Regions from separate parts of the Methylobacterium sp. C1 genome, predicted to be linked through region 3. Evidence: predicted binding sites of a transcription regulator. Region 3 holds the regulator's gene; each other region holds the start of a gene.
What was found. Region 3 encodes PhoB, which activates phosphate uptake and scavenging genes when phosphate is short. Its sites were predicted from a motif close to TGTCATNNANCTGTCAT; they were not measured.

Region 1: a site for PhoB is predicted at 4,513-4,529, ahead of BKE41_RS03600 (CorA family divalent cation transporter). Genes of this name have one in related genera too.
Region 2: a site for PhoB is predicted at 4,983-4,999, ahead of phnC (phosphonate ABC transporter ATP-binding protein). Genes of this name have one in related genera too.
Region 4: a site for PhoB is predicted at 3,515-3,531, ahead of BKE41_RS22980 (Orn/Lys/Arg decarboxylase N-terminal domain-containing protein). Genes of this name have one in related genera too.

What each region holds. Positions count from the first base shown of each region.
Region 1 is NZ_CP017640.1:774,892-782,371, reverse strand. It holds gene BKE41_RS03615 (ligase-associated DNA damage response DEXH box helicase) at 1-1,051, shown strand, start outside; gene pdeM (ligase-associated DNA damage response endonuclease PdeM) at 1,093-1,806, shown strand; gene BKE41_RS03605 (PAS domain-containing methyl-accepting chemotaxis protein) at 1,817-3,277, opposite strand; gene BKE41_RS03600 (CorA family divalent cation transporter) at 3,486-4,472, opposite strand; gene groES (co-chaperone GroES) at 4,684-4,974, shown strand; gene groL (chaperonin GroEL) at 5,046-6,686, shown strand; gene BKE41_RS03585 (hypothetical protein) at 6,793-7,086, opposite strand.
Region 2 is NZ_CP017640.1:4,405,735-4,413,214, reverse strand. It holds gene BKE41_RS20405 (MucR family transcriptional regulator) at 1-258, shown strand, start outside; gene BKE41_RS20400 (hypothetical protein) at 262-513, shown strand; gene BKE41_RS20395 (inorganic phosphate transporter) at 603-2,231, opposite strand; gene BKE41_RS20390 (ceramide glucosyltransferase) at 2,454-3,602, shown strand; gene BKE41_RS20385 (DUF1045 domain-containing protein) at 3,628-4,314, shown strand; gene BKE41_RS20380 (chloramphenicol acetyltransferase) at 4,307-4,927, shown strand; gene phnC (phosphonate ABC transporter ATP-binding protein) at 5,043-5,891, shown strand; gene phnD (phosphonate ABC transporter substrate-binding protein) at 6,026-6,952, shown strand; gene phnE (phosphonate ABC transporter, permease protein PhnE) at 6,969-7,480, shown strand, end outside.
Region 3 is NZ_CP017640.1:2,796,414-2,803,893, reverse strand. It holds gene pstC (phosphate ABC transporter permease subunit PstC) at 1-780, shown strand, start outside; gene pstA (phosphate ABC transporter permease PstA) at 793-1,683, shown strand; gene pstB (phosphate ABC transporter ATP-binding protein PstB) at 1,706-2,521, shown strand; gene phoU (phosphate signaling complex protein PhoU) at 2,630-3,349, shown strand; gene phoB (phosphate regulon transcriptional regulator PhoB) at 3,471-4,166, shown strand; gene BKE41_RS12970 (protein-disulfide reductase DsbD domain-containing protein) at 4,246-6,420, opposite strand; gene BKE41_RS12965 (aminopeptidase P family protein) at 6,564-7,480, opposite strand, start outside.
Region 4 is NZ_CP017640.1:4,961,436-4,968,915, forward strand. It holds gene BKE41_RS22970 (YceI family protein) at 1-471, shown strand, start outside; gene BKE41_RS22975 (GNAT family N-acetyltransferase) at 543-1,121, opposite strand; gene BKE41_RS22980 (Orn/Lys/Arg decarboxylase N-terminal domain-containing protein) at 1,121-3,466, opposite strand; gene BKE41_RS22985 (hydroxyacid dehydrogenase) at 3,788-4,768, opposite strand; gene BKE41_RS22990 (TonB-dependent receptor) at 5,270-7,399, shown strand.

The DNA of each region.
Region 1 (7,480 bases), 2.0 Mb from region 3:
CACCATCGTGGAGGCGGCGCGGGTGAAGGTCCGGCTCGGCCGGACCCTGCGCGGCAAGCCCGGCACGGTGTTGCCGAAGACCGGCCGGGTGCTCGGCGAGATCGAGGACGAGTTCGCCGAGACGCTCACCGTCGGCGACACGTTCCTGTTCGCGGGCGAGACCCTGCGGTTCGAGGGGCTCTCCGAGGACGAGTGCCTCGTCACCCGCGCGCCGGCCGGCACCGATCCGGCGATCCCGTCCTACGCGGGCGCAAAGTTCCCGCTCTCGACCTTCCTGGCCGCGCGGGTCCGGGCGCTCATCGCCGACCCGTTCGCGTGGGACCGGCTGCCGAAGCAGATCGGCGAGTACCTGCTGCAGCAGCGCCGACGCTCGGTCTTGCCGGGCGAGCGCGACCTCCTCGTGGAGACGTTCCCGCGGGGCAAGCGCTTCTACCTGACCGCCTTCCCGTTCGAGGGCCGCCTCGCCCACCAGACGCTGGGCATGCTGCTGACCCGGCGCCTGGAGCGCGCCGGCCTGCGGCCCCTCGGCTTCGCGGCCAACGATTACGGCATCGCCATCTGGTCGACCCGCGACGTCTCGGAGCGCGCCGCGATCGATCCGGACTTCATCGGCGACCTGTTCGCGGTCGACATGCTGGGCGACGACCTCGAGGCGTGGCTCGACGAATCCGCCATGATGAAGCGCACGTTCCGCCAGTGCGCGGTGATCGCCGGCCTGATCGAGCGCCACCATCCGGGTCAGAAGAAGTCCGGCCGGCAGGTCACGATCTCGACCGATCTGATCTACGACGTGCTGCGCAAGCACCAGCCCGACCACCTCCTGCTGCGGGCGGCGCGGCAGGATGCGGCAACCGGACTCCTCGACGTGAGGCGCCTCGGCATGATGCTAGAGCGCATCCAGGGGCGAATCATCCACAGGTCTCTCGACCGGGTCTCGCCGCTCTCCGTGTCCGTGATGCTCGAGATCGGGCGCGAGCGGGTCTACGGCGAGGGCGCCGACGAGATCCTGGCCGAGGCCGAGGCGGAGCTTCTCCAAGAGGCTCTGTCCTGACCGCCGATCCGCCCTCCCCCGACGACACCGAGGATGCGATCTTGGCGGCCGGCCTGAGACTCGAGAAGACTCACAAGCACCCCACCCTGCTTCTCGCGGGCGAGACCCTGGTGCTCGACCTCTGCGGCGGCCTCTGGCTGCCGGAGCACCGGACGCTGATCGTGTCCGATCTCCATCTGGAGAAGGGCTCGTCCTACGCGGCCCGCTCCGGCCAGTTCCTGCCGCCCTACGACACCCGCGAGACGCTCGCCTGCCTGCACGAGGCGGTGGTGCGCCACGATCCCGCCCGCGTGGTCGCGCTGGGCGATTCCTTCCACGACGCCCGCGGTCCCGAGCGCATGGAGCCCGGCGACCGCGCCCTGGTGGCGGCCCTGCAGGAGGGGCGGGACTGGGTCTGGATCGCCGGCAACCACGACGCGGCCGTGAACGAGGGCGTGGGCGGCCGTTACGCCGACGCGCTCACGCTGGGCGGCCTCATCCTGCGCCACGAGCCGAGCCCGGAGCCCGTCCCCGGTGAGATCGCGGGCCATCTCCATCCCTGCGGGAAGGTGGCGATGCGCGGGCGAGCGGTGCGCCGCCGCTGCTTCGTCACGGACGGCACCCGCCTCGTCATGCCGGCCTTCGGAGCCTACGCGGGCGGCCTGAACGTCCGCGGCAGGGCGATCGAGAGCCTGTTCCCCGACGGGTTCACCGCCCATCTCCTCGGAGACGGGCGGGTCTTCGCCATCGGCCGGGCGCAGCTCGCCCGGGATTGAGCCGCGCGGATCAGGCCGTCTTCATGAAGCGGATCACGCTCTCCGACAGGCTCGTCGAGTGGCCGGCGAGGCTCTCGGCGATGCCCTGGACCGTCTGCGCCAGCTGACCGGTGGCGTTGGCGGCCTCGGAAACGCCGCCGATATTGCCCGCCATCTCGTGGGTCGAGACCGCCTGCTCCTCGACGGCGCTCGCCATCGCCAGGGTAAGCTTGGACAGTTCGTCCACCGCCGCGGTGATCATCTCGATGGCGCCCACGGCGTCGCCGGTGGCGCTCTGGATCGCCGAGACCTGCTGGGTGATCTCGCCGGTCGCCTTGGCCGTCTGCTCGGCGAGTGCCTTCACCTCGGAGGCGACGACCGCGAAGCCGCGTCCGGCGGCGCCGGCCCGGGCCGCCTCGATCGTGGCGTTCAGCGCCAGCAGGTTGGTCTGGTCGGCGATCGACTTGATCATGCTCACCACCGCGTCGACCTTGCGGGCGTTCTCGGCGAGCTGGCGCATGGTCGCGTCGGTCGTCCCCGCCTGGGCGGCGATCTGCTGCGCGCGCTCCGAGACCCGCCCGACCTGGCCGGAAATTTCCTGGATCGCGCCGTTCATCTGCTCGGAGCTCGACGCGACCGACGAGGCCTTGTGGCGCGCGGATTCGGCTGACTGCATCAGGCCCTCGGCCGAGCTCTGCATCTCCTGGATGGCGGAGCCGACGGCCTCCACGACGCGCTTGACGTCGGTCTCCATGTTCACCTGCGCGGTGACCACCGCCCAGGTCAGCATCGGGCCGAGGTACTGCCCCTTCTCGTCGTTCACCGCCGTGACCCGCAGGTTGAGGGTCTCGGGCCCGACCCTGATCTTGGTGCTGTGCGGCAGCCGGCTCGCGTCCGCCAGCATGGTGCGCTGGTGGCTCGGGTTCTTGTGGAAGATATCGAAGGAGCGGCCGAGCATGTCGTCGACTCTGACCGGCAGGTGCTGGTCGATCGTGCCGAGCGTCTTGCGCGACGTGGCGTTCATGTAGTCGATCTTGAAGTTGTCCTTCAGGTCGGCCGTCATGACGGCCACCGGTACGTTGTCGATCATCGTCAGGAGCCGATTGATCTCCTTCTTCTTCGCGGAGATGTCCGCGGCGAACTTTACGACCTTGATCGGCTTGCCCCGCGCGTCGAGGACGGGATTGTACGTCGCCTCGAGCCAGACCGAGTCGCCCTCCTTGTCGAGGCGCAGGAACTCGCCCGTGACGTACTGACCGTCCTTGAGCTTGTCCCAGAACGCGGCGTACTCCGCGGTCTCGGCATAGCTCTTGTCCACGAAGATGCGGTGATGCCGGCTCTGGACGTCGCTGAGGCTGTACTTCATCAGCCGCAGGAAGTTCTGGTTCGCGTGGAGGACGGTCCCGTCCATCGAGAATTCGATGATCGCGAGTGAGCGGTCCAGGGCGTCGATCTTGGCCTGGGCCTCGTTGAAGACAGTACGATTGAACATGGTCCCGCTCGCGTTCCCCCCGCGCCGGGTCTAGCGCCGCATCGTTAATGAATTGCTTATTTCGGAATTCGTTCAGGTTAAGCGCGGGCGAAGATCGAACGAATGCTTGCGACGCCGTGTCCGCTCTGTGCTCGTGTCCGGACCGGCGCCGCCCTCGGCGGCTGAGATGCGATGTGGTGTTTCCAATGCTATAATTTTTCGGTCAATATTAGAACCAGCCCCGCATGCGGAAGTATATGATCGGCGCGACCGCGCTCAAGAGGATCAGGCCGAGCGCGTAGGGATATCCGAGAGCCCAATCCAGCTCGGGCATGTGCTTGAAGTTCATGCCGTAGATCGACGCGATCAGCGTCGGCGGGACGCCGACCACCGAGACCACGGTGAGGACCCGGAAGACGTTGTTCTGCTCGATCGTGATGAGGCCGAGGGCGGCGTCGAGCAGGAACTGGACGTTCTCGGCGAGCCGCGTCTCGAACTCGTCGAGGGACTCGATGTCCCGCTTGATCGTCTCGAAGCGGGAATCCTCCGGCAGGCCGAGGCCGTCGCAGGCCGCGGCGACGAACGGGATGATCCGTTCGAGGCCGAGCAGGCTCGACCGGATCTTTCCCAGAACCTTCCCGCGGTTGCTGATGCCGCGCAGGATCCGGCGCAGGGCGAGATCGCGGCGCCGGGGCGGGGGGCGCTCCAGGCGCCGCCGCTCGGCACCGCGGACGTCGAAGTCGAAGATGCGGGTGGAGAGCGTGTCGAGCTCGGATCCCATGTCTTCCAGGGCGTCGGCGAGGCTGTCGACCAGCTCTTCCAGGACGACGAGGAAGATCTCGCTGGGTGTCGTGCTGCCGTCGCCGTCCGCGATGCGCTTCGCGGAGGTCTCGAAGGCGCGCAGCTCGTGGAAGCGGATCGTGACGAGGTGATCCTTGGTCAGCAGGAAGCCCAGCGGCTTCAGCTGCGACGCGCTCTGCTCGAAGGTGATCATCGGCGTCGAGAGCGAGAGCCCGCCCTTCACCCGGCGCAGGCGGCTCGACGTCTCCACTTCCGAGAGCGCCGCCCGGGACGGCACGCGCAGACCGGTCGCGGCCTCGACCGCTGCGGCCTCTTCCGGCGTGGGATCGTTCAGGTCGAGCCACACGGTGTCGCGCGCGACCGGCCTGCCGGGTTGCAGCGCCACCGGGCCTTCGGGTCCGTGCAGGCTCAGCATGAGAGCGCGTTATCCATGAGGGGGAAAGGAGCCGCCGGCGCGTCATCGCACCGTCGCGCGGGGGTGCGACAGCCTTGACTCGGAACCCGCCCGCGCCTATCTCGCGGCCGTCTTTGGCACTCGCCGAGACAGAGTGCTAACAGTCGAGTTCGCGAGCGGTCCCGCCGGCCGCATCAACGCCAACTCCAGACCTGAAGCAAGAGGGCAGCTCATGAAGTTCCGTCCGCTGCACGACCGCGTGGTCGTCCGTCGCATCGAGAGCGAAGAGAAGACCAAGGGCGGCATCATCATCCCGGACACCGCCAAGGAGAAGCCGCAGGAGGGCGAAGTCGTCGCCGTCGGCCCCGGCGCCCGCGACGAGCAGGGCCGCGTCAACGCGCTCGACGTGAAGGCCGGCGACCGCGTCCTGTTCGGCAAGTGGTCCGGCACCGAGGTCAAGATCGACGGTCAGGACCTCCTGATCATGAAGGAATCCGACATCATGGGCGTCGTCGCCCTCTGATCGGATCACCCGTCATCGCCCTTTGAGGCCGTCCCGGCCTTGGGGTTCAACCAGTAGCTAAGAGGCACACAATGGCAGCGAAAGACGTTCGTTTCTCCGCCGACGCCCGCGATAAGATGCTGCGCGGCGTCGACATCCTCGCGGATGCGGTGAAGGTGACGCTCGGCCCGAAGGGCCGCAACGTCGTGATCGAGAAGAGCTTCGGCGCCCCGCGCATCACCAAGGACGGTGTGACGGTCGCCAAGGAGATCGAGCTCGCCGACAAGTTCGAGAACATGGGCGCCCAGATGGTGCGCGAAGTGGCCTCGAAGACCAACGACATCGCGGGTGACGGCACCACCACCGCGACCGTGCTGGCCCAGGCCATCGTCCGCGAGGGCGCCAAGTACGTCGCCGCCGGCATCAACCCGATGGACCTGAAGCGCGGCATCGACCTCGCCACCCAGGCGGCCGTCAAGGACATCACCTCGCGCGCCAAGAAGGTCTCGACCTCCGACGAGGTCGCCCAGGTCGGCACGATCTCCGCCAACGGCGACAAGGAGATCGGCGAGATGATCGCCCACGCCATGCAGAAGGTGGGCAACGAGGGCGTGATCACGGTCGAGGAGGCCAAGACGGCCGAGACCGAGCTCGACGTCGTCGAGGGCATGCAGTTCGACCGCGGCTACCTCTCCCCGTACTTCATCACGAACGCGGAGAAGATGGTCGCCGAGCTCGAGGACCCCTACATCCTCATCCACGAGAAGAAGCTCTCCTCGCTCCAGGCCATGCTGCCGGTGCTCGAGGCCGTTGTTCAGACCGGCAAGCCGCTCCTGATCATCGCCGAGGACATCGAGGGCGAGGCGCTCGCCACGCTCGTCGTCAACAAGCTCCGCGGCGGCCTGAAGGTCGCGGCCGTCAAGGCGCCGGGCTTCGGTGATCGCCGCAAGGCGATGCTCGAGGACATCGCGATCCTGACCAAGGGCCAGATGATCGCCGAGGATCTCGGCATCAAACTCGAGAACGTGACGCTCCCCATGCTCGGCCGCGCCAAGCGCGTGCGCATCGAGAAGGAGAACACCACGATCATCGACGGCGTCGGCGAGAAGTCCGACATCGAGGGCCGCATCTCGCAGATCAAGGCGCAGATCGAGGAGACCACCTCGGACTACGACCGTGAGAAGCTGCAGGAGCGTCTGGCCAAGCTCGCGGGCGGCGTCGCGGTGATCCGCGTCGGCGGCGCGACCGAGGTCGAGGTGAAGGAGAAGAAGGACCGCGTCGACGACGCCCTCAACGCCACCCGCGCGGCGGTCGAGGAAGGCATCGTCCCCGGCGGCGGCACCGCGCTGCTGCGCGCCAAGAAGGCGGTCGCCGAGCTGAAGTCCGACATCCCGGACGTTCAGGCCGGCATCAAGATCGTCCTCAAGGCTCTCGAGGCCCCGCTCCGCCAGATCGCCCAGAACGCGGGCGTGGAAGGGTCGATCGTGGTCGGCAAGATCACCGACAACACCTCCTCGGAGACCTTCGGCTTCAACGCCCAGACCGAAGAGTACGTCGACATGATCCAGGCCGGCATCGTCGACCCGGCCAAGGTGGTGCGCACCGCTCTGCAGGACGCGGCTTCGGTCGCCGGCCTGCTGGTCACCACCGAGGCGATGGTCGCCGACGCGCCGAAGAAGGACAGCCCCGCTCCGGCCATGCCGGGCGGCGGCATGGGCGGCATGGACTTCTAAGTCCGCGCCACCGCGCATGACGGGGGAAAGGGGTCGCCGTGAGGCGGCCCCTTTTCTTTTGATGGCGGCACGCTCCAGCGGCGCGCGAGGCGCAGTCCGGTCAGCCTCATCGGCCGTGACGCGGCGAAGCCCGCGCCGCGAGGCGCGCCCACACAGTAGCGATCAAGGATTGCCGGACGCGGCCGGTCGCCCGGACCGGAATTTCGAAGTTCAGGCTGTGGTCGATCAGGTTTCGGATCCCGTCCTGATCGGGGCCTTCCCCGCCGACCTCGATGAACTCCAGGATCCAGGCATGGATCGCCGCGTGATCCGATGGATCGGGATCCGCAGCGAGAATAAGCCGGCCACCGTGTATCCAGTCATCGCGGAGGGCAGCCGAATCCCTGGCGGATGAAGTCATGGCCTGACCTCGCGGTCGCGCTCGACGCCGCCGCTCCATCCTCGCGTCCGCAGGCGGTACTTGGGGCGCCGATCACGCTTGGCGGAGGCTCGACGCGGGCGAGGACGCCGCGTCCGCGGGGAGATCAAGCCTGCTCCCGCCGCGTGATCGCGCGGAGGTCGAGGGAGGGGGCAGCAGCGCGGATCGCGTCCGCGCGGCGGGCTCGCCGACCGTTTCGGATCCGGGGAGCCGAGGCCCGGCGCCGCCCCGCGGCGGGTCGGGCGGCCGGCCCAAACGAGAAACGGGACGGCTCGCGCCGTCCCGTTCAGGGGCCTACCTATCGGCCAAGGAAGATCGAAGCCAGTCGCTGGAGCAGGCCCCGCGGTGCGGGCGGAGGCTCGCTCTGCCCAGGACC
Region 2 (7,480 bases), 1.6 Mb from region 3:
GCGCCGTCCGATTTCGGCGGGGTCGGGCTGAGCCAGCCGCAGGTCGAAGCGTCGATCCAGGACACGGGCCTGATCAGCTTCATCGACGGCCGGTCCTACCAGACCCTGAAGCGCCACCTCACCGCGCACGGCCTCACCCCCGAGCGCTACCGGGCGAAGTACGGCCTGCCGGCCGACTACCCGATGGTGGCACCGGGCTACGCCGCGCGGCGCTCGGAGATCGCCCGGGCGATCCAGCTCGGCCACAAGGCGGCCTGAGCGATGGCGCCCGACGCTTCCGCGGATCCGGCCCGAACCCGCACGCCGTCCCCGGAGACGGCGCGCGCCAGCGACGCCCTGAGCCGCATCGCCGGCATCCTCGACGTGCCGGTGGCGAGCTTCTACCCGGATGCCGACCGGCCCGACGCGGCCATGACCCAGGCGGCCGACCTCGTGTCGGCGTTCGTGACGATCGACAGTCCGGCGGCGCGCCGGACCTGCCTGGCCTTCGTGCGGGCGATGGCGAGTTCCTGAAGCGTCGGGGGGCGCTGCAGGAAGCCGGAGACCGGGCCGCCTCGTCGGAGGCGGACCGCGGTCTCCGGCCCGCCCGGGCCGAGCCCGCGTCAGAACACGTGGCGCAGGATGAAGAACAGCACGGCCGCGAGGGTGATGGCCGCCGGCAGGGTCAGGACCCAGGCGAGCGCCATGTTGCGCACCGTGGACATCTGGAGTCCCGAGCCGTTGGCCGCCATGGTGCCGGCGACGCCGGAGGACAGGATGTGGGTCGTCGAGACCGGCAGGCCGTAGAGTTCGGCCAGCCCGATCGTGCCGGCGGCGACGATCTCGGCCGAGGCGCCCTGCGCGTAGGTCAGGTGGGTCTTGCCGATCTTCTCGCCCACCGTGACGACGATGCGCTTCCATCCGACCATGGTGCCGAGACCCAGCGCCAGGGCGACGCAGACCTTCACCCAGCCCGGGATGTAGCGCGTGCCGTCGTTCAGCAGGCCCGCGTAGCGTTTCAGGTCCGCCTTGTCGGTCTCCGAGAAGTCGGCCCCGGCGCTCGGCAGCACGCGCACCGCGTCGGCGGCGAGATACATGTCGCTGCGCAGGTTCTGGGTCTGGGCGGCCGGCACCGTCCGGATCGCCCCGTAATTCTTGACGCTGGCGGCGATGTCGTCGGAGAGCGCCGCCAGGGCCGCGTAGACGGGCGGCGTGTTCAGCGCCTTGGTCTTGAGCGCCTCCGTCACCGTCCGGCGCGCGGCGGCGGCGTCCGGAACCGCCGCGCCGGGGGCGCGGGCGGAGAACACCGCGCTCGCCGCCGTCGAGGCCTGCACGAAGGCGGGCGTCGTGTCGTCCGCCATGGTGCGGTTGAGCGCGTAGGCGGTGGGGGCGGCGCCGATCAGGATCAGCATGATCAGGCCCATGCCCTTCTGCCCGTCATTGCCGCCGTGGAAGAACGAGACCAGCGTGCAGGTGAGGATCAGCAGGCCGCGGATCCACAGGGGCGGGGGCGCGTCGCCCTCGGGCGCCTCGTAGAGGTCCCTGCGGCGCACCGTGAATTTCAGGGCGAGCAGCAGCAGCGCCGCGAGCACGAAGCCGCAGACCGGCGAGAACAGCAGCGCCTTGAAGACGTTGAGCGCCTGGGTCCAGTCGACGCCCGCGGTACCGTCGTCGCCGTTCATCAGCTGGTTGGCGAGGCCGACGCCGAGCACCGAGCCGATCAGCGCGTGGGACGACGAGTTCGGCAGCCCGAAGGCCCAGGTCCCGAGGTTCCAGATGATGGCCGCCAGCAGGAGCGCGAAGATCATCGCGTAGCCCGCGTGCGAGCCGACGTTGAGGATCAGCTCGACGGGCAGCAGCGTCACGATCGCGTAGGCCACCGCGCCCGAGGACAGCATCACGCCCAGGAAGTTGAAGGCACCCGACCAGATCACCGCGACGAGCGGCGGCATCGAGTGGGTGTAGATCACCGTGGCGACCGCGTTGGCGGTGTCGTGGAAGCCGTTCACGAACTCGAAGGCGAGGGCGATCAGCAGGGCGAGGCCGAGCAGCGCGAAGGCGCCGTAGGCCAGGGGCGCCTCGCCGACCGCGTTCATGTCGGCGACGAGGCTCACCACCGCGTAGCCGAGGCCCGCCACCAGGACGAGGAGGAACGCGACCACCCCGCCGAGATGCGTCCCGTGGTCGAGGCGCGGACCGCCCGCCCGCCGGCCTCCCACCGCCCCCGACGGCATCACGGCGGAATCGGACATGAACCCTCGCGGAATTCTACGTGGTGGTGAGCCGGGATTAAGATGGAGCGGTGACGGTTGGGTGACGGGCGACGGCAGGCCCGTGACGGCCCGTGACGGCCCGCGACGCGACGCGCCGCGTCGGTGACCGGGACCGGGAGCGCCGGGCGGCGCTGTCACACGCCTGACGCGGTCGAGCCGCTAGCGGACCGGACCGCTCGCCCGATCGCACGAGGGATCCGCATGATTGACGCCACGGTGCCGGCCCTGTCCCTCGGCGCGCTCCTGGCCCTCGTCCAGGCCGGCAGCATCGCCGTCGCGGCCCGGCGCCTCGGCCGGAACCACGGCCCGTCGCAATTCCCCGCCGGCGCGCCCGTCTCCCTGGTCCGGCCGCTGCGCGGGGTCGAGGCGTACAGCGAGGAGATGCTCGTCCGCAGCTTCCGCCTCGACTACCCGGCCTACGAGCTGATCTTCTGCGTGGCCGACCCGGCCGACCCGATCGTGCCGATGGTGGAGCGCCTGATCGAGGCCCACCCGCAGGTGCCGGCCCGCCTGATCAGCGGCGACGAGCGCGTCAGCGCGAACCCGAAGCTCAACAACTGCCTGCGCGGCTGGCGCGCCGCCGCCCACGACTGGGTGGTGCTCGCCGATTCCAACGTGGCCATGCCGCCGGACTACCTCCAGCGGCTCCAGGCGGCGTGGCGCGACGATACCGGCCTCGTCTGCTCCACCCCGGCCGGCGCCCGCCCGGGCAGCTTCATGGCGGAGGTGGAGTGCGCCTTCCTGAACACCCTCCAGGCGCGCTGGCAATACGCCGCCGAGGCCTTCGGCCTGGGCTTCGCGCAGGGCAAGAGCATGCTCTGGCACAAGCCCTTCCTGGAGGCGCAGGGCGGGCTCCAGGCGCTCGCCGCCGAGATCGCGGAGGACGCGGCCGCCACCAAGCTCGTGCGCGCCGCCGGCAAGCGCGTCCACCTCGTGGCGAGCCCGTTCGAGCAGCCGCTCGGCCCGCGCGGCTTCCGGGAGGTCTGGGCGCGGCAGCTGCGCTGGGCGCGCCTGCGCCGCGTGACCTTCCCGCTGTTCTTCGCCCCCGAGATCGGCAGCGGCGTCCTGCTGCCGGCGCTCCTCGTCGCCCTCTGGGCCGGCAGCCTCGCGGGCCTCGCCGGCGCTGCCGGCCTCGCCGCCCTGTGCTATGCCGCCGAGCACCGGCTCGCGGTCCGCGCGGGTTGGCACCGTTCGCCCCGCACGCTGGCGGCCTTCCTGGCGCGCGACGCCCTGATCCCGGCGATCTGGCTCGGCGCCTGGATGCGGAGCGCCATCGTGTGGCGGGGCAACGCCATGGACGTGCGCCCCCGGCGGGCCGCCGGCGCGCGCTCCTACGCGCCGACGGCCTGACCGCCCGGCGATCGGAGGCCCTGACGTGTCGCGCCGCTACGCCCTCTACTGGCTGCCCACCCCGGGATCCCGCCTCGAAGCCTTCGGGCGCGCGGTCCTCGGCACCGACAACGTCTCCGGGCTGCCGGTCGCGCACCCGGAGGGGCTCGGTGATCTCGCGGCGGTCACGGCGGGCGCGCGGGTCTACGGGTTCCACGCCACCCTCAAGGCGCCGCTGCGCCTCGCCCCGTGCGCCGCGGAGGCCGACCTCGTCGCCGCCGCCCGCGACCTCGCGGCCGCGCACCCGCCGGTGGCGGTGGGCCCGCTCCGGGTCGCCGCCCTCGGACCGTTCCTCGCCCTGGTGCCGGAGGCCCCGCCGCCGGAGCTGGGGCTGCTGGCGGCCGAATGCGTCGCCGCCCTGGACCCGTTCCGGGCGCCGCTCACGGAGGCCGAGCGCGCCAAGCGCCGCCCGGAGCGCCTCGACGCGCGCGGCCGCGCGCTCCTCGCGCGCTGGGGCTACCCGTACGTGTTCGAGGCCTTCCGCTTCCACATGACCCTGACCGACGCCCTGCCGGAGGCGGATCGCGATTCCTGGCACCGGCGCCTGTCCGAAGCCTACGGCGCCGCGGGGCCGGAGCCCCTGCGGATCGACGCCGTCAGCCTCCTGATCCAGGACGGGTCGGAGCCGTTCCGGCTCCTGGCGCGCCTGCCCTTCGGAGAAGCCCGTGGTTGACCGCCCCCTCGGCCTCGAACCCGCGCTCGATCCGAGCGCCCGGGTCGTCGACAGCCGCCTCGGCCGCTACACCGAGGTCGGCGCCCGCACCCGGCTCACCGAGACAATCCTCGACGACTATTCCTACATCGGTGAGGACGGCGAGGTGATCTACACCGCGATCGGCAAGTTCTGCTCGATCGCCGCCAGCGTGCGGATCAATCCCGGCAATCACCCGATGGAGCGCGCCTCCCAGGCGCACTTCACCTACCGGGCGCGGGCCTACTGGCCGGACGAATCGGACGAGCCCGCCTTCTTCGACCGGCGCCGGGCGAGCCCGGTGGCGATCGGCCACGATGTCTGGATCGGCCACGGCGCGGTCGTCCTGCCGGGGCGCACGATCGGCACCGGCGCGGTGGTGGGAGCGGGCGCCATCGTCACCCGCGACGTCGAGCCCTACACGATCGTCGTCGGCAATCCCGCCCGGCCGGTCCGGCGCCGCTTCCCCGAGGCGATCGCCGCCCGCCTGATGCGCCTCGCCTGGTGGGACTGGGACCACGAGCGCCTGCGCCGGGCGCTGCCGGATTTCCGCGGCCTGCCGATCGAGGCGTTCCTGGAGCGCTGCGAAGATTAAGTCGGCTATCGAAATAACCGAGATGTTGCGCCGGCAAATATAATCGTTCCGAATACGTCATCCAATCGTCGTGAAACCGGCGTTTACGTGCGGCCACTCCGCGGCGGATGGTTGCATGCTGGTTATCGAGGATCTCACGCGCCAGTACGGCGACCGGCGCGCCGTCGACGGCGTGTCGCTCCGGATCGAGCCCGGCAGCTTCGTCGGGGTGATCGGCCGGTCGGGCGCCGGCAAGTCGACGCTCCTGCGCCTCATCAATCGGCTGGCGGACCCGAGTTCGGGGCGCATCCTCCACGAGGGCCGCGAGGTGACGACCCTGCGCGGCCGTCCCCTGCGGGAATGGCGCACCCGCTGCGCCATGATCTTCCAGCAGTTCAACCTCGTCGGCCGCCTCGACGTGATGACGAACGTGCTGATGGGGCGCCTCAGCCACGTGCCGACCTATCGCTCCCTGCTCCGGCAATGGTCCGCCGAGGACCGGGCCATGGCCCTCGCCGCCCTGGAGAGCTTCGACATGGGCGAGTTCGCCGGCCAGCGGGCCGACGGCCTGTCGGGCGGGCAGCAGCAGCGGGTCGCCATCGCCCGCGCCCTCGTGCAGGAGCCCGAGATCCTGCTCGCCGACGAGCCGGTCGCCTCCCTCGACCCGCGCAACACCCGCCTGGTGATGGACGCGCTGGCCGAGGTGAACCGGCGCTACGGCATCACCGTGCTGTGCAACCTGCACTCCCTCGACCTCGCCCGCGCCTACTGCGACCGCCTCGTCGGCCTCGCGGCCGGGCGGGTCGTGTTCGAGGGCGGCCCCTTCGACCTGACCGAGGACGTGGCACGCCGGCTCTACGGCCTGGAGGCCGGCGAGGTGCTGGACGATTCCGCGCAGCGGGAGGCGGAGCAGCGGGCCGCGATGCCGGGCCGGCCCGGTCTCGTGCCGGCCCGGCCGGTCCGCGAGGCCGCCCTCGGCGCCTGATCCGGGCCCCGGGCCCCAACGAACACCGCCAACGAGCACTGCCAACGAGCACTGCCAACGAGCACCGCTCTGGAAACGCCCGACCGGCCCTTGGCCGGCCGAACCTCGCCGACGCCGCCACGAAGGACGACCCGATGATCACCCGACGCACCCTCGCTGCCGCCGCGGCCCTCGCCCTCCTCGGCCTGCCGGCCGCCGCCCAGGACTGGAAGGCCCAGTATCCGGAGCTGACGCTCGGCGTGATCCCGGCGGAGAACGCCTCGGGCACCGCCGACCGGTGGGCGCCGCTCACCGCCTACCTGACCAAGACGCTCGGCGTGCCGGTGAAGCTGCGGGTGGCGAGCGACTACGCCGCCGTGATCGAGGGCCAGCGGGCCGGCAACATCCAGATCGCGTGGTACGGGCCGGCCTCCTTCGCGCGGGCCGTGATGACCGGCGTGAAGATCGAGCCGATCGTCAACCAGAAGCACGAGACCGGCGCCTCGGGCTACTATTCGGTGGTCTACGTGCTGGCCTCCAGCCCCTACAAGACCGTCGAGGATCTGAAGGGCAAGAACCTCGCACTGGTCGATCCGAACTCGACCTCGGGCAACCAGGCGCCGCGCTTCTTCCTGAAGCGGGCCGGCTACGACGTGGAGAAGTTCTTCGGCAAGACCTTCTACGCCGGCAGCCACGAGAACGCCGTGCTGGCGCTCACCCAGGGCACCGCCGACGCCGCCGCCAACCTGTGGAATTCCGAGACCGACACGATGGTCACCCGCATGGCCGCCAAGGGCATGCTCAAGAAGCCCGACGGCACTCCGATGCAGCAGTCGGACTTCCGCGTCGTGTTCAAGTCCGACTTCCTGCCGGAGGGGCCATTCGCCGTGCTGGCGAGCCTGCCGGACGACCTGAAGGCCAAGATCCGCGACGCCTTCGTGGCCCTGCCGAAGGCCGACAAGGCCGCGTTCGACCGGCTCTCCGACGGCAAGGACCAGGATCTCACGCCGGTGACCCTCAAGGATTACCAGCCGATCATCGACATGCTGCGCTTCAACGACGAGCAGCGCCGGAAGTCCTGATCCGGAGCCGCCCGCCTTGCGCGGTCTGACACCCCTGTCGCCGGAGCGGGCAGCCGCCCTCTCCGGCCTCTACGCGGCGGCGACCGGGGAAGCCCGCCGCCGCACGCTGGCGGGCTTCGCCCTGGTGGCGGCGCTCGCCGTGGTCGCCGGGCTGATCGCCGAGGTGCGGCCGCTGGTCCTCGCCGAGAACATCGGCAAGTTCACCGCCTACATCCAGCAGATCCTGCCGCCGATCGGCCTCGATCACCCGCTGGAGGACGTCCGCGCCTGGTACTGGGGCCTGCCCAAATGGCTGGGCCTGCTGGGCGAGACCCTGCTCATGGCCTATCTCGGGACGCTGCTCGGGGGGCTCGGGGGCTTCGCCCTCAGCTTCGTGGCCGCCGCCAACCTCGTGCGGTCGCGCGCGCTGCGCGTCGGCGCCAAGCGCCTCCTGGAACTGTGCCGCACCGTCCCCGAGGTGGTGTTCGCGCTGATCTTCGTGATCGCCTTCGGCCTCGGCCCGATGGTGGGCGTGCTCGCCATCGCGAT
Region 3 (7,480 bases):
TTCCTGACCTCCAGCGCCTGGAACGTCGGGACCGAGCAGTACGGCGCCCTGGTCGCGGTGATCGGGACCGTCGCCTCCGCCTTCCTGGCCCTGCTGATCGGCGTGCCGGTCTCGCTGGGCATCGCGGTCTACCTGACCCAGCTCTGCCCGGGCTGGGCCCGCAAGCCGGTCGCCATGACGATCGAGCTGCTCGCCGCCGTGCCGAGCATCATCTACGGCATGTGGGGCCTGTTCGTGTTCGCGCCGCTCTTCGCGCGCTACGTCCAGATCCCGGTCTCGAACCTCGTGGAGGGCATGCCGATCGTCGGCACGCTGTTCTACGCCCGGGTACCGTCGGGCGTCGGCGTGTTCACCGCCGGGATCATCCTGGCGATCATGATCGTGCCGTTCATCGCCTCGATCGCCCGGGACATGCTCGACCAGATCCCGACCGTGCTGCGCGAGAGCGCCTACGGCATCGGCTGCACCACCTGGGAGGTCGTGCGGCACGTGCTGGTGCCGCAGGCGGCGGTCTCGATCATCGGCGCGATCATGCTCGGCCTCGGCCGGGCGCTCGGCGAGACGATGGCGGTGACCTTCGTGGTCGGCAACGCCAACCGGCTCTCGGCGTCGATCTTCGACCCGAGCTCGACCATTGCGTCGCGCATCGCCAACGAGTTCAACGAGGCGGACGGCCTCCAGCTGAACGCGCTGATGGCCCTGGGCTGCATCCTGTTCGTGATCACCTTCGTGGTGCTCATCATCGCCCGGCTGCTGACGCGCCGCGTCAAGGCCGCCTGAGGAGCACGCGCGATGGTTTCCTCCAGCACGATCGCCCCGGCCGCCCAGCGCCGCCCCGGCCGCGTCCGCCAGGGACGCCGCGTCGCCGACCGGGCCCTGCGCGTCGCCTGCACCGCCGCGACGGTGGTGGGCGCCCTGGTCCTCGGCTCGATCCTGGTGATGCTGATCGTCCAGGGCGTGCGCGGCTTCACGCCCACCCTGTTCACCAACCCGACCCCGGGCCCGGGCTCCGAGGGCGGCGGCATCGCCAACGCGATCCTGGGCAGCCTCGTGCTGACCGGGATCGGCATCCTGATCGCCACACCGGTCGGCGTCATGGCCGGGACCTTCCTCGCCGAGTACGGGCGCGGCTCGAAGCTGGCGGCCCTGATCCGCTTCCTCAACGACGTCCTGCTCTCGGCGCCGTCGATCCTGATCGGCCTGTTCGTCTACACGCTGATGGTGCGGCCGATGGGCACCTACTCGGGCTGGGCCGGCGGCGTGGCCCTGGCGATCATCGCCGTGCCGGTGATCGTGCGCACCACCGAGGACATGCTGCGCCTCGTCCCCGGAACCCTGCGGGAGGCCGGCGCGGCGCTCGGCGCGCCGCCCTCGACGGTGATCATGAGCGTGACCTGGCGGGCGGCCTCGGCCGGCATCGTCACCGGCATCATCCTGGCGCTCGCCCGCATCGCCGGCGAGACCGCGCCGCTGCTGTTCACCGCGCTCAACAACAATTCCTGGTTCTCGGCCAACCTGATGGGCGGCGTCGCGAACCTGCCGGTGATGATCTACCAGTTCGCCCTCTCGCCCTACCCGAACTGGCAGGGCCTCGCCTGGGCGGGCGCGCTCCTGATCACCGCGACCATCCTGGCGCTGTCGATCATCGCGCGCCTCGTGATCAAGCCGCAGGCCTCGCGCTGAGCCCCCTTTCGAGGACACGACGATGAACGCCGCCTCCGCGATCCCGACGGTCGAGCTGAACCGCAACCGCGCCGAAGAGGGCGGCCCCGTGCGGATCGCCGTCAAGGACCTGAACTTCTACTACGGCAGCTTCCACGGGCTGAAGGACGTCAACCTCAACTTCCACGACCGGCAGGTGACGGCGCTGATCGGCCCCTCCGGCTGCGGCAAGTCCACCCTGCTGCGCTGCTTCAACCGGATCTACAGCCTCTACCCGGAGCAGCGCGCGGAGGGCGAGATCCTGCTCGACGGCGAGAACATCCTCAGCCCCTCCGTCGACCTGAACGAGCTGCGCTCGCGCATCGGCATGGTGTTCCAGAAGCCGACGCCGTTCCCGATGTCGATCTACGACAACGTGGCCTTCGGCCTGCGCCTCTACGAGAAGCTGCCGAAATCCGAGCTCGACGGCCGGATCGAGGAATCCCTGCGCAAGGCCGCCCTCTGGGACGAGGTGAAGGACAAGCTCCGGCAGCCGGGGACCGGCCTGTCGGGCGGCCAGCAGCAGCGCCTGTGCATCGCCCGGACGGTGGCGCAGCGTCCGGAGGTGATCCTGTTCGACGAGCCGACCTCGGCCCTCGACCCGATCTCCACCGGCCGCATCGAGGAGCTGATCGAGCAGCTGCGCGACGAGTTCACCATCGTGATCGTCACCCACAACATGCAGCAGGCGGCGCGCATCTCGCAGTTCACCGCCTTCATGTATCTGGGGCAGCTCGTCGAGTTCGGTCCGACCAACCGGATGTTCATGAACCCGACGGAGCGCCGCACGCAGGACTACATCACCGGCCGCTTCGGCTAGTCTGCCGGGCCGCTCCGGTCCCGGGACCGCCGCTCGCGTCTCCGGCGCGTCGGCGGATCCGCAAACCTCCCGGAGGGCCGTCCCCGGGACCCCATCGAAGGATCCGCCATGCCCGGCCATATCGTCACCTCCTACGACACCGACCTGGAGAACCTGCGTCGCTCGATCTCGGAGATGGGCGGCGTCGCCGAGAAGATGACCGCGGAGGCGACCGACGCCCTCGTGCGCCGGGACGACACGCTCGCCCAGGCGGTGATCCTCGCCGACAAGCGCCTCGACGCGCTGCAGCGGGACATCGAGGAGCGCGCCGTGCTGCTGATCGCCCGGCGCCAGCCGCTGGCGATCGACCTGCGCGAGACCATCTCGGCGATCCGCGTCTCCGGCGATCTGGAGCGGATCGGCGACCTCGCCAAGAACGTCGCCAAGCGCGTGGTGGCGATCTCCGACCAGGCGCCGGCCCAGAAGATCGTGCTCGGCGTGCGCCACATGAGCGACCTCGCCGAGGGTCAGCTGAAGGACGTGCTCGACGCCTACGGGAGCCGCGACGTCCAGGCGGCCCACGACGTCTGGGAGCGCGACGGTGAGATCGACGCCCTGTACAATTCCCTGTTCCGCGAGCTCCTGACCTACATGATGGAGGACCCGCGCAACATCTCGTTCTGCACGCACCTGCTGTTCTGCGCCAAGAACGTCGAGCGCATCGGCGACCACACCACCAACATCGCCGAGACGATCCACTACCTCGCCACGGGCGAGACCCTGGCGGGCGACCGGCCGAAGAACGACGCGTCGAACTACGCGACGGTGGACGGACTCCAGGCGCCGTGAGCCCCCGACCCCGGCCTTCCTGCGGGCATGGCCGGGGCCAGTAACCGTGCAGGTTGAGGCCGGGCGGCGCCTCCTGCACCATCCGCGGGACCGCCGGTAGAACGAGTCGTCGAACGTGAGCATGCAAGTCCTGATCGTCGAGGACGAGGAGGCGCTGACCACGCTGCTGCGCTACAACCTGGAGGCCGAGGGCTTCCTGGTGGATTCGGCGGCGCGCGGCGACGACGCCGAGCTGCTCCTGGCGGAGCGGATCCCGGACCTCGTCCTGCTCGACTGGATGCTGCCCGGCCTCTCCGGGATCGAGCTGTGCCGCCGGATCCGGGCGCGCCGGGAGACCGAGCGCCTGCCGGTGATCATGCTCACCGCCCGGGGCGAGGAGGGCGACCGCGTCCGCGGTCTCGGCACGGGCGCCGACGACTACATCGTCAAGCCGTTCTCGGTGCCGGAACTGCTCGCCCGGATCCGCGCGCTGCTGCGCCGGGCCAAGCCCGCCCACGTCTCGGACCGGCTGGCGGCGGGCGATTTGGAGCTCGACCGCACCGGCCACCGCGTCCGTCGCGGCGGCGAGGAGCTGCATCTGGGCCCGACAGAGTTCCGGCTGCTGGAATTCCTGATGCTGGCGCCGGGCCGGGTCTTCTCCCGCGAGCAGCTCCTCGACGGGGTCTGGGGCCACGACGTCTACATCGACGAGCGCACGGTGGACGTGCATGTCGGGCGGCTGCGCAAGGCGCTGAACGGCCCGCGCCAGGCCGACCCGATCCGCACGGTCCGCGGCTCGGGCTACGCCTTCGACGAGACCTTCTCGCTCGAGGCCTGAGGCGGCCCCAAGGCGCGTCGGAGCGACAGATCGCTCCGGCGCGCCGTCTCTGCTCAGGCGCCGGGGACCGCGGACGGGTTCAGCGCGCCAGCGCCGCGCTCCGTCCCGCGGCGGCCGGCACCGCCTCCAGCGCCGCCAGGACCGTCCCCTCGGTCAGGATCTGCGGGAGCACCTGGGGCTCCCCCGTCCCGGTGTAGAGCAGGTAGAGCGGGACGCCGCTGCGCCCGTGCTTCTCCAGGAGGCGGGTGATCTCGGGGTTCTGGTTGGTCCAGTCGCCCTTCATGTAGGTCACGCCGCGCTCGGCCATCGCGGACCGCACCGCCCTGGTGTTGAGCGAGGTCGCCTCGTTGACCGCGCAGGTGATGCACCAGGCGGCGGTCATGTCGACGAAGACGGGGCGGTGCGCGTCGAGAAGGGCGTCGAGGCGCGCCTGCGTGAACGGCTCGACCCCGTCGGCGGCGGCCTGCGCCGCCGGCGCGGCGCTGCTCCGGGGCAGGGTGACGGCGAGGGAGGCGACCGCGATCAGCGCCAGCGCCGCGGCGGCCTGCGCGATCCGACCCGTCCGCGGCGCGGCGGCGCGGCCGTGCTCCCAGGCCCAGGCGGCGAAGCCCACGAGCACGAGGCCGATCAGCGCCGCCAGCTGCCCGCGCGGGTCGACCTGCTGCGCCAGCACCCAGATCAGCCACGCGACGGTGGCGTAGACCGGGAAGGCCAGCACCTGCTTGAGGGTCTCCATCCAGGCGCCCGGCCGCGGCAGTGCCCGCAGGGCCGGCGGCCAGAGGGTCAGGAGCAGGAAGGGCAGGGCGAGGCCGAGGCCGAGGCTGGCGAAGACGGCGAGCGCCACGCCGGCGCTCTGGGTCAGCGCGAAGCCCACCGCCGAGCCCATGAACGGCGCCGTGCAGGGCGTCGCCACCAGGGTGGCGAGCACGCCCGTGAAGAACGAGCCGCTCAGGCCGGCGCGCCGGGTGAGGCCGTCGCCGAGGCCGGCGAGCCGCCCGCCGACATGGACCGCGCCGGAGAGGCTCAGGCCCATCGCGAACAGCAGGTAGGCGAGCCCCGCGACCACGGCGGGCGATTGGAGCTGGAACCCCCAGCCGATCGCGGCCCCGCCGCTCTTCAGGCCGATCAGCGCGGCGGCGAGCGCCAGGAAGCTCGCCAGGACGCCGGCCGTGTAGGCGAGGCCGTGGAGCCGCAGCCGGGCCGGCCCCTCGCCCGCGTGCCGCACGAGGCTCAGGACCTTGATCGACAGGACCGGGAAGACGCAGGGCATCAGGTTGAGGATCAGGCCGCCGAGGAAGGCGAAGGCCGCGGCGGTCGCGAGGGTCAGCGCGTCGAAGTCGGAGGTTGCCGGCGCGGTCGAGGCCGGGTTCGGCGCGGTCGGGGCCTGCGCCGCGGCGGCCGGGAGCACCGGCTCGTCCCCGTACGCGAAGGCGAGCCGGCGGGTCCCGGCGGCGTCGACCTCGTCGACCGTCAGGACGCCGGGCAGCGCGGTGGGCACCGGATCGGTCGGGCTGCTCCGCGCGAGGGTCAGGTGCAGGCCGGTCTCGTCGACGGTCATCACCTGGGCGGCGGCGTTGTCGATCGCGGTCTCGGCGTAGGGGAAGTACGCGGCGTTGCGGAGCGCCTCGGGCTTGAGACCGGTCGCGGCGAAATCGAGGCGCAGGGTGTCGCCCTGGCTCGACAGGCGCAGGGGCCAGAGCGCCGGCACGGGCAGCGCGGCGCGCGCGCGCGCGAACAGCGCGGCGCTGGCCGGGTCCGGCTCGGCCTTGCCCACGGGCAGGGTCAGGGCGAGGTCGGCCGAGCCGGGCACGCACTCGGTCTCGCAGACGAGATAGGTCAGTTTCGCCTGGATCCGCACCGGGTCCGCCGGGTCGAGGCTCGGCGGCGGCGTCACCGGCACGAGGAGCGTGACCTCGCCCTCGTAGCCGTAATTCATGAGGGTCGCGATCGGGATGCGCTCCGGCGCCGGCCACCGGATCGCGCCGGCGTTGAAGCCGGCCGGCAGGGTCCAGGTCACCTCCGGGGGCAGGCCGGAATCGCCCGGATTGCGCCAGTAGACGTGCCAGCCGGGCTTGATCTGCATCCGCACGGCCAGCGTGAAGGGCTGCGCGCCGGCGACCGCGGCGGGCTCGGCCACGAGGCTCGCGCGCACGAGGTCCGCGGGCGTGCGGAAGCCCTGCGGAAACCCCTGCGCCGCGGCGGCCGAGAGGCTCGCGGCGAGGGCCAGGATCAGGATGGCGAGGCGGCGGATCATGCTGTCCCTTCGCGCGCGGGGCGGTCGCGGTTTCACGCGCGGCGTCTCTCGCCCGGCGCGGGCGTTTCCGTGGCGCCGGGTCTTACCATGGACCGCGTCCGGGGTCCCGTCCGGGGTCCCGTGCGGGGTCCCGTGCGGCCGGCTCACCCCTCCAGCGGCGCCGTCGCCCGCTCCAGCCAGTCGCGCGCGGCGGTGTCGAGCCCGGGCGCCAGGGTCTCGCGCACCCGGGCATGGTAGGCGTCGATCCAGGCCCGCTCCCCGGGTTCGAGCAGGTCCGGCCGGATCAGCCGGCGGTCGTAGGGGGCGAGCGTCAGCGTCTCGAAGCCGAGCATCGGGCGCTCGCCGCCCGCGATCGCGCGGGACTCGACCAGGACGAGGTTCTCGATCCGGATGCCGTAGGCGCCGCGGGCGTAGTAGCCCGGCTCGTTCGACAGGATCATGCCGGGCTCCAGCGCCACCGTGCCGGTCTTGGCGATCCGCTGCGGCCCCTCGTGCACCGACAGGAAGGCGCCGACGCCGTGACCGGTGCCGTGGTCGAAGTCGAGACCGGCCTGCCAGAGCGGCGCCCGCGCGAAGGCGTCGATCTGGGCGCCGGTCGTGCCGACCGGGAACACCGCCCGCGCGATGGCGACGTGCCCCTTCAGCACGCGCGTGAAGCGGTCGCGCATCTCGGGGCTCGGCGCGCCGACCGCGACCGTGCGGGTGATGTCGGTGGTCCCGTCCGGGTACTGCGCCCCGGAATCGATCAGGAACAGCTCGCCCGGCCGGACCGTCCGGTCGGTGGCGCGGCTCACCCGGTAGTGGACGATCGCCCCGTTCGGTCCGGATCCCGAGATGGTGGGGAAGGAGACCTCGCGCAGGTCGCCGCCCGCGGCCCGGAAATCCTCCAGGGCCTCGACGGCGGCGATCTCGGTGAGGCCGCCGGCCGCGGCCGCCCCGTCGAGCCAGGCGAGGAAGCGCACGACGCTCGCCCCGTCCCGGACATGGGCGGCGCGGGCGCCCGCGATCTCGGCGGCGTTCTTGACCGCCTTCATGCCGGTGATCGGGTCCTTGCCGACAT
Region 4 (7,480 bases), 2.2 Mb from region 3:
TTCTCCGGCGTGCAGGTCGGCGTGCCGTTCACCGGGCGGTTCGAGCGGTTCAAGGCCGACATCGATCTCGACCCCGCCAAGCCCGAGGCGGGGCACGCGCTCGTGCTGGTCGACCTCGCCAGCGCCCGGACCGGCGACGTCCAGCGCGACGAGGCCCTGCCGCAGAAGGACTGGTTCGACGTCAAGGCGGGGAGCGAGGCGCGCTTCGAGGCGACCCGCTTCGTCGACAAGGGGCAGGGCGACTACGCGGCGATCGGGACGCTGACGATCCGCGGCACGAGCCGGCCCGTGACGCTGCCGTTCCACCTGACCCTGGCGGGCGACACCGCGCGCGCCGCGGGGCGCGTCGGCCTCGTCCGCACCGAGTTCGGGGTCGGGCAGGGGGCCTGGGCCTCGGGCCAGTGGGTGGCGCTCGACGTCGGAGTCGAGGTCGACATCGTCGCGACGGCGCGGCCGGCAGTCGGACACTGACGCGGGCCGCGCGCGGCGACAGGCGGACGGTCCGAATCCCGCGGGCGCCCGGACTCGTCCCGGCGCGCCCGCTACCCCGGTCGGTCCTCCGAGCCCGTCCCCAGCGCCCGCTGGACCATGACGCTGTCCGACCAGTGGCCGTACTTGAAGCCGACCGCCCGCAGGTAGCCGACCCGCTCGAACCCGCAGGCCTCGTGGAGCCGCAGGGAGGCCGCGTTCTCGGCGTCGATGTAGCCGATCATCTGGCGGTAGCCGCCCGCCGCGCAGGCCTCGATCAGGGCCGGCAGCAGGCGCCGGCCGATCCCGGCATGGAGGTGGTCGGGATGCACGTAGATCGAGTGCTTGAGCGTGTAGCGGTAGGCGGGCCGCTTCCGGAACGGCACCGCGTAGGCGTAGCCCGCCACCGCGCCGTCGCGATCCGCCACGAGGTGCGGCAGGCGCTTCTTGCGCATGGTCTTGCGCCGGCGCTTCAGGTCGTCGGGGAGCAGCCGGTCCTCCTCGGCGACGCCGACGTCGCTGACGCCCCGGCTGATGTGGTGCTCGTAGATCGCCACCATCGCCTCGACATCGGCGTCCGAGGACGGGCGGATGACGATGTCGGGGCAGGACCGGGCCGGGACCGGGCCGGGCGTCTCGACCTCGATCTCCATCAGACCCCCTCCCGCGCCACGTAGGTGTGGAAGCGGATCCGCCCGTCCGGGTCGACCTCGCGGTAGACGCCCTGGATCTCGGCCTCGAAGCCCGGGAACAGGTTGGCGGAGGCCTCGAACATCTTGAAATAGTCGAGCATGGGCTTGGCCCTTTCGTCCAGGCGCTCGCCCGGCAGAACCGTGCCGATGCCCGGCGGGTAGACCAGCATCAGCGTGGTGGCGATCCGCCCCTCGGCCTCGGCGATCGGCACGTAGTCGACCGTGTTGCGGGTCAGCAGCTGGGCGGCCTTCTTGGGCGGCATCACCATCTCGGGCAGGTGCTCGGGGGCGAATTGGCGCCGCTGCAGTGCGGAGGTGCCGGCCTCCCGGTGGAAGGCGTGGAACTCGCCGCAGAGGTCGCGCAGGCGCACGCCGCGGTAGCGGTTCGGCCGGCGGTTGACGAATTCCGGCATGGCCTCCTCCAGCGCGACGTTGTCGTCGTGGAGCCGCTTGAAGGCGACGAGGCCCGAGATCAGCGTGCCGGCCTTGGAGGATTCCACCCCCGGGGTCAGCAGGAAGAGCAGCGAGTTCAGGTCGTTCTTCTCGGCGACGATCCGGTTCTCACGCAGGTATTGCGCCACGATCGGCGCCGGCACGCCGTGCTGGGCGTAGGCCCCCGTGTGCCGGTCGAAGCCGGGGGTCAGCACGGTGAGCTTGTTCGGGTCGGTGATGGCGTAGCCCGGCGCCACGTGGCTGAAGCCGTGCCAGCGCGCGCCCGGCTTCAGCTCCCAGTGGCGCGGCGTCGCGGCGAGCTCGTCGGTCGGCACGCTCTCCCACGGCACCTCGGCGCCGTCGGCGTTCACCGTCACGTCCGGCACGAACGGGTCGAAGAACCAGCGCCGGGCAGGGTCGCGCTCGTTCTCCTCGAACTCGCGCCGGATCGCCCGGACCTTCTTGCGCCACTCGATCCCGAGGCGGATCGTGTCGTCCCACAGGATCATGCCGGAGCGCCCCTTCATCATCTGGGCGCCGACGTCGAGGGAGGCGAAGAGCGGGTAGAAGGGCGAGGTCGAGGCGTGGACGAGGAAGCTCTCGTTGAGCCGCTTGTGCTCCACCCGCCGGGTCTGGCCGCGGATATGGCCGTCCCGGGTGTGGATCTGCGAGGCCTGGCTGAAGCTCGCGAGCTGCTTGTGGGTCGACTGCGTGGCGACGATGCCGGGCGAGGTCTCGTCGAGGCCCGTCAGCCCCATGGCGAAGCGCCTTGCGTAGAGCGGGTGGAACTTCATGAAGCCCGCCCAGGCCTCGTCGAACAGGATGTAGTCGCAGAGGTGGCCGATCTTCTCCAGGATCTCCTGGGCGTCGTAGATCGTGCCGTCGTAGGTGCACTGCTCGATCACCGCGACGCGGAACGGCCGCTCCCGGCGCCACGCCTCCGGATCGGTCACCAGCGGGTTGCGGCGGATTTTTTCGCGGATCCGGGTCTCATCCAGGGCCTCATGGAAGATCGGCCCGATCAGCCCGTAGGCGTTGCGGTCCGTCTCCAGGAAGATCGGGATGCCGCCGCCCAGGAACAGGGCGCCGTGGTGGGCCGCCTTGTGGTTGTTGCGGTCGAACAGGACGAGGTCGTCCTCCGCCACCAGGGAGGACAGGACGATCTTGTTGGACGCCGAGGTGCCGTTGAGGACGAAGTAGGTCTTCTCCGCCCCGAAGATCTTGGCGGCCTCCTTCTGGGCCTTCAGCGCCGGGCCCTCGTGGGTCAGCAGGTCGCCGAGGTCGAGGACCGAGTTGTCGAGGTCGTCGCGGAAGATCGCCTCGCCGAGGTGCTCCACGAAGATCCGGCCGATGGGGGACCGGTTGTAGAAGATGCCGCCGTTGTGGCCCGGGCAGGTCCAGAGCTGGTTGCCCTTCTCGGCGTAGTCGACGAGCGCGCCGAAGAACGGCGTCTTGAGGGTCTCGGCGTACTGCGTGACCCGGCTGACGAGGCCGCGGGCGATGAATTCCGGCGTCTCCTCGGCGAGGAAGATGTAGCCGTCGATGAAGTCGAGGAGCTCGACCGGGATGTCCTCCAGCCGCTTGCGGCGGACCATGATGACGATCGGCATCTCCAGGCCGCGCCGGCGCATCATGTCGATGAGGGCGGCCGCCTTGCCGTCGAGGCCGCGCTTGCCCCAGTCGACCACGAGGCAGCCGACCGCCGCGTCGGTCTGGACCGCGATGGCCGCGTCCTCGACGCGCCGGGCGCGCACCACCTCGAAGCCGCGCTGCTCCACGGCCGCGACGATCTGGTTGACGCGCGCGCCCTCGAGATCGTCCGGGTCGAAGGCCGGGGCGCACATCAGGACCGTGAAGCGGCGGTGGAAGTCCATGGAGCCCTCTCTGGCCTCGGATGCAGCGGGTGGCTTTCCGGCCCGTCTGCGACGATTGCATGACACGGTGCGCGGCGGGCGGTCGCGGTCCGGACGAAAGGGCGTGATCCGCCGGGGGCGGGGATGTCGGGAGCGCGGCCCTCCCGCCCGCTCCCTCATCCTGAGGTGCTGGAGCGAGGCGGAAGCCTCGAAGGAGGCCTCCAGAGGCCAGCGCGATCCCTGGAGCCTCCCCTCCGAGGCCCGCCGAGGCGGGCACCTCAGGATGAGGGTGTTGGTCGGAGGCCCGTCGCGCGGCCCGCGGCGGTCCCCGGTCTCAGGGTGTCACGGCGCGCGGCGCCGCTCCCAGACATCCGGGTTGACCAGCCCGCCCGGCCGCCGGCCGGCGAGGACGTCGACCACGCGGGTCGCGGCGGTCTCGGCGGTGCGGATCAGGGCCGCCCCGGTGGAGCCGCCGACATGGGGCGTCAGGATCGCCCGGGGCTGGCGGGCCAGCGGGTGGTCGACCGGCAGCGGCTCCTGGGCGAAGACGTCGAGCCCGGCGCCCGCGATCGTGCCGGCCTCCAGCGCCTCCACCAGGGCCGCCTCGTCGATCAGGCCGCCGCGGCTGGTGTTGATCAGGAAGGCCTCCCGCTTCATCCGGGCGAGCTGGTCCCGACCGATCAGGCCGCGGGTGCCCGTTGTCAGCGGCACGTGCAGGGAGACGATGTCGGCCTCCGCCAGGAGCGCGTCGACCGAGGCGGCCCGCAGGGCGCCGGCATTGGCGAAGTCGGCGTCCGGGCGGCTCGGGCCGTAGGCCAGTACCCGCAGTCCCAGGGCGGCGGCGAGCCGGGCGGTCGCCTGCCCGATCGCCCCGAAGCCGACGAGACCCAGCGTCAGCCCGGCGAGCTCGATCAGCCGGGCGGTGAACTTGAAGCTGTCGTCGCCGGTCCGGACCGAGCGGTCGGCCTCCGGCAGGGCCTTGGCCAGGGCGAAGATCAGCGCCAGCGTCTGCTCGGCCACCGAGACGGCGTTGGCGCCGGGCGTGTTGACCACCACGATCCCGGCCGCGGTCGCCTCGGCGGTGGCGACGTGGTCGGTGCCGGTGCCGTGCACGCCGATCACCCGCAGGGCCGGCGCCGCCGCGATGGCGCGGGCCGGGAAGCCGGTGTTGCGGGTGATGACGGCGACGCAGTCGGCGACCTCGCGGGCCAGCGTCTCGGAATCGGTCCCGCTCGCCGGGCGCGGCTCCAGCCCGGCCGCGCGCAACCGGTCGAGGCCCGCCGCGTGGATCGGCTGGACGATGAGGCACGGACCGGTGATCACGGGAAAACCTCTGCACAAGAGGAGGGGTGACGGGCAAGTTTCGCGCCGGGCCCGTCTAGGCGGGGTGGGCAACCCTGGCAACCGGGCGCCCCGGTCCCCGCCGCGGCGACCCGCTCGGACGCGCGATCCATACCCGATCGCGGCCGGGTCGCGCCCCGCCCGGCCCGACGATCCCGGCCGCGCGCCTCGGCCGAGATCCGGCCTCGCCTTCCGCGAAATCGCCGGCTCGACCGTGCGACGATGGCCGAGGCACTGATAAAGATGTCGTTCGGCGTATGAGGTCAGTATAGAACGTGTTCAATATCGGTCCTCCAGATCCGTCCCGCGCGCGGCGGCTGTAATTGTAATTACTCCAAATGTATTTTTGACATCTGTAGAGATATTTGCTGCCTTGCTCCGTGATTCGGAGCCTCCGTCGCGACAATGCGGTCCCACGACTTCTCAATACCTGTTTCCGCGCGGACCCGGCGCCGACGGCGCGCGGCCCGGCCGGTTCTCCCGATGGCCGTCCTGCTGGGCTTCGTCGGTTCCGGGCCGCACGCCGCCCGCGCGGAGGAGGCGGGGGCCGGCCGGGATGTCCAGCTCGGCGAACTCTCGGTCGAGGGTGCGGCCGCGCCGCGCGGCCCGATGCCGGCCTATGCCGGCGGTCAGGTGGCGCGGGGCGGGCGCCTCGGCCTGCTGGGCGATACCGAGGCGCAGAAGGCACCCTTCAGCATCGCCAGCTACACCGACACGCTCATCCGGGACCGGCAGGCGCGGACTTTGTCCGAGACCCTGGTCCTCGACCCGTCGGTGCGCGCCACCCAGACCACGGGGGCGCCGTTCGACTCCTTCTCCATCCGGGGCTTCCCGGCCAACGAGAACACCAGCGGCGAGGTCGCCTTCGACGGGCTCTACGGCATCGCCCCGAGCTTCCGCATCTTCACCGACTACGTGGAGCGCATCGAGGTCCTGAAGGGGCCGTCCGCCGCCCTGACGGGGGTGTCGCCGAACGGCGCGGTCGGCGGCGTGGTCAACATCGTCCCCAAGCGCGCCGGGGCGGACCTGACGCGCGTCACCCTGGATTACGGCTCGTCCGCCTGGGGCGGCAGCCAGGTCGACGTCGCCCGCCGCTGGGGTCCGGGCCGGGAATGGGGCGCCCGCGTCGTCGGCAGCCTGCACGGCGGCGCCACGCCCTTCGACCGCCAGACCGAGACGACCGGCGTCGGGGCCCTGGCCCTCGACTACCAAGGCGACCGGTTCCGCGCGTGGCTCTACCTGCTGGCGCAGACCGACCGCTTCGACGCGCCGCTGCGCCCGTTCCTCCTGCGGGCCGGCGTGCCCGTGCCGCGGGCGCCCGACGGCCGCCTGAACCTGACCCAGCCCTGGGAGTATTCGGACGTCGACGATCGCGGCGGCCTGCTGCGTACGGAGTACGACCTGACCGACCAGGTCACGCTGTTCGCGGATGTCGGCGGCGGGCAGACCGGGGTCGAGCGCTACTTCCAGTCGGCGCCGACGATCCTCAACGGCCGCGGCGACACGACCAGCACGCCGCAATTCTACGCGCTGGGCGTCGACCGGCTGACCTACGACGGCGGCGTCCGGGCCCGGTTCGAGACCGGCGTCATCCGTCACGCCCTGACGGTGCAGGGCTCCGTGTACGACGAGGCGACGGCACGGCGGTTCTCGCCTGGCCGGGGCGCCTACCTGTCGAACCTCTACGCGCCGGCCCTCGTCCCGTACATCGCGCCGATCTACGGCGTCGGCCGGCCCCGCCTGTCCGACAGCACCCTGTCGGGGATCGCGGTGGCCGACACGCTGTCGGCCCTCGACGAGCGCGTCCTGCTGACCCTGGGCGTGCGCCGCCAGCGCGTTGAGGCGCACAATTACGTGTCGAATGTCGGCACGCTCGCCTCGTCCTACGACAGGAGCGCCACGACCCCGATGGTCGGCCTCGTGGTGCGGCCCTGGGACTCGGTCTCGCTCTACGGCAACTACATCGAGGGCCTGAGCCGCGGCGACGTGGCCCCGGCGGTGGCGACCAATTCCGGCACGATCCTGGCGCCCTACGTGGCCCGGCAGGTCGAGGCGGGCGTGAAGCTCGATCTCGGCCGGTTCGGCGCCACGCTCGGCGCGTTCCGGATCACGAAGCCCGCGGGCGAACTCGGGCCGCAGGGGCGCTTCGCGGCGACGGCCGAGCAGCGCGTCGGCGGGCTCGAGCTGAGCCTGTTCGGCGAGATCACCCCGCAGGTGCGGGTGGTCGGGGGCGTCACCCTGCTGGACGGACGCCTCGTCCGGACAGCGCTCGCCGCCAATCGCAGGCACCGGCCGATCGGCGTGCCGGAGGTCCAGGCGAGCCTGGGCGCCGAGTGGGACCTGCCCGGGTTACCCGGCCTGACGCTCAACGGCGCGGTCATCTATACGGGGCGGCAGTTCGTCGACCTCGCGAATACCCAGGCGCTGCCCGACTGGGCCCGCCTCGACCTCGGCCTGCGCTACACGACCCTGGTCGCAGAGCGCCGGACGACCTTCCGGGCCAGCGTCCTCAACGTGACCGACGCGCACTACTGGACCGGCGTCGCCTCGTTCGGCACCTTCTTCCAGGGCGCGCCGCGCACCTACCTGCTGTCGATGGCGGTGGACCTCTGAGCAGGGCCGGCCGCGCCGGACCTGCCGGACCGCGCGATGTTTCACGGGAAACATTTTCTTAACCCTGAGGGCCGCCCGCGC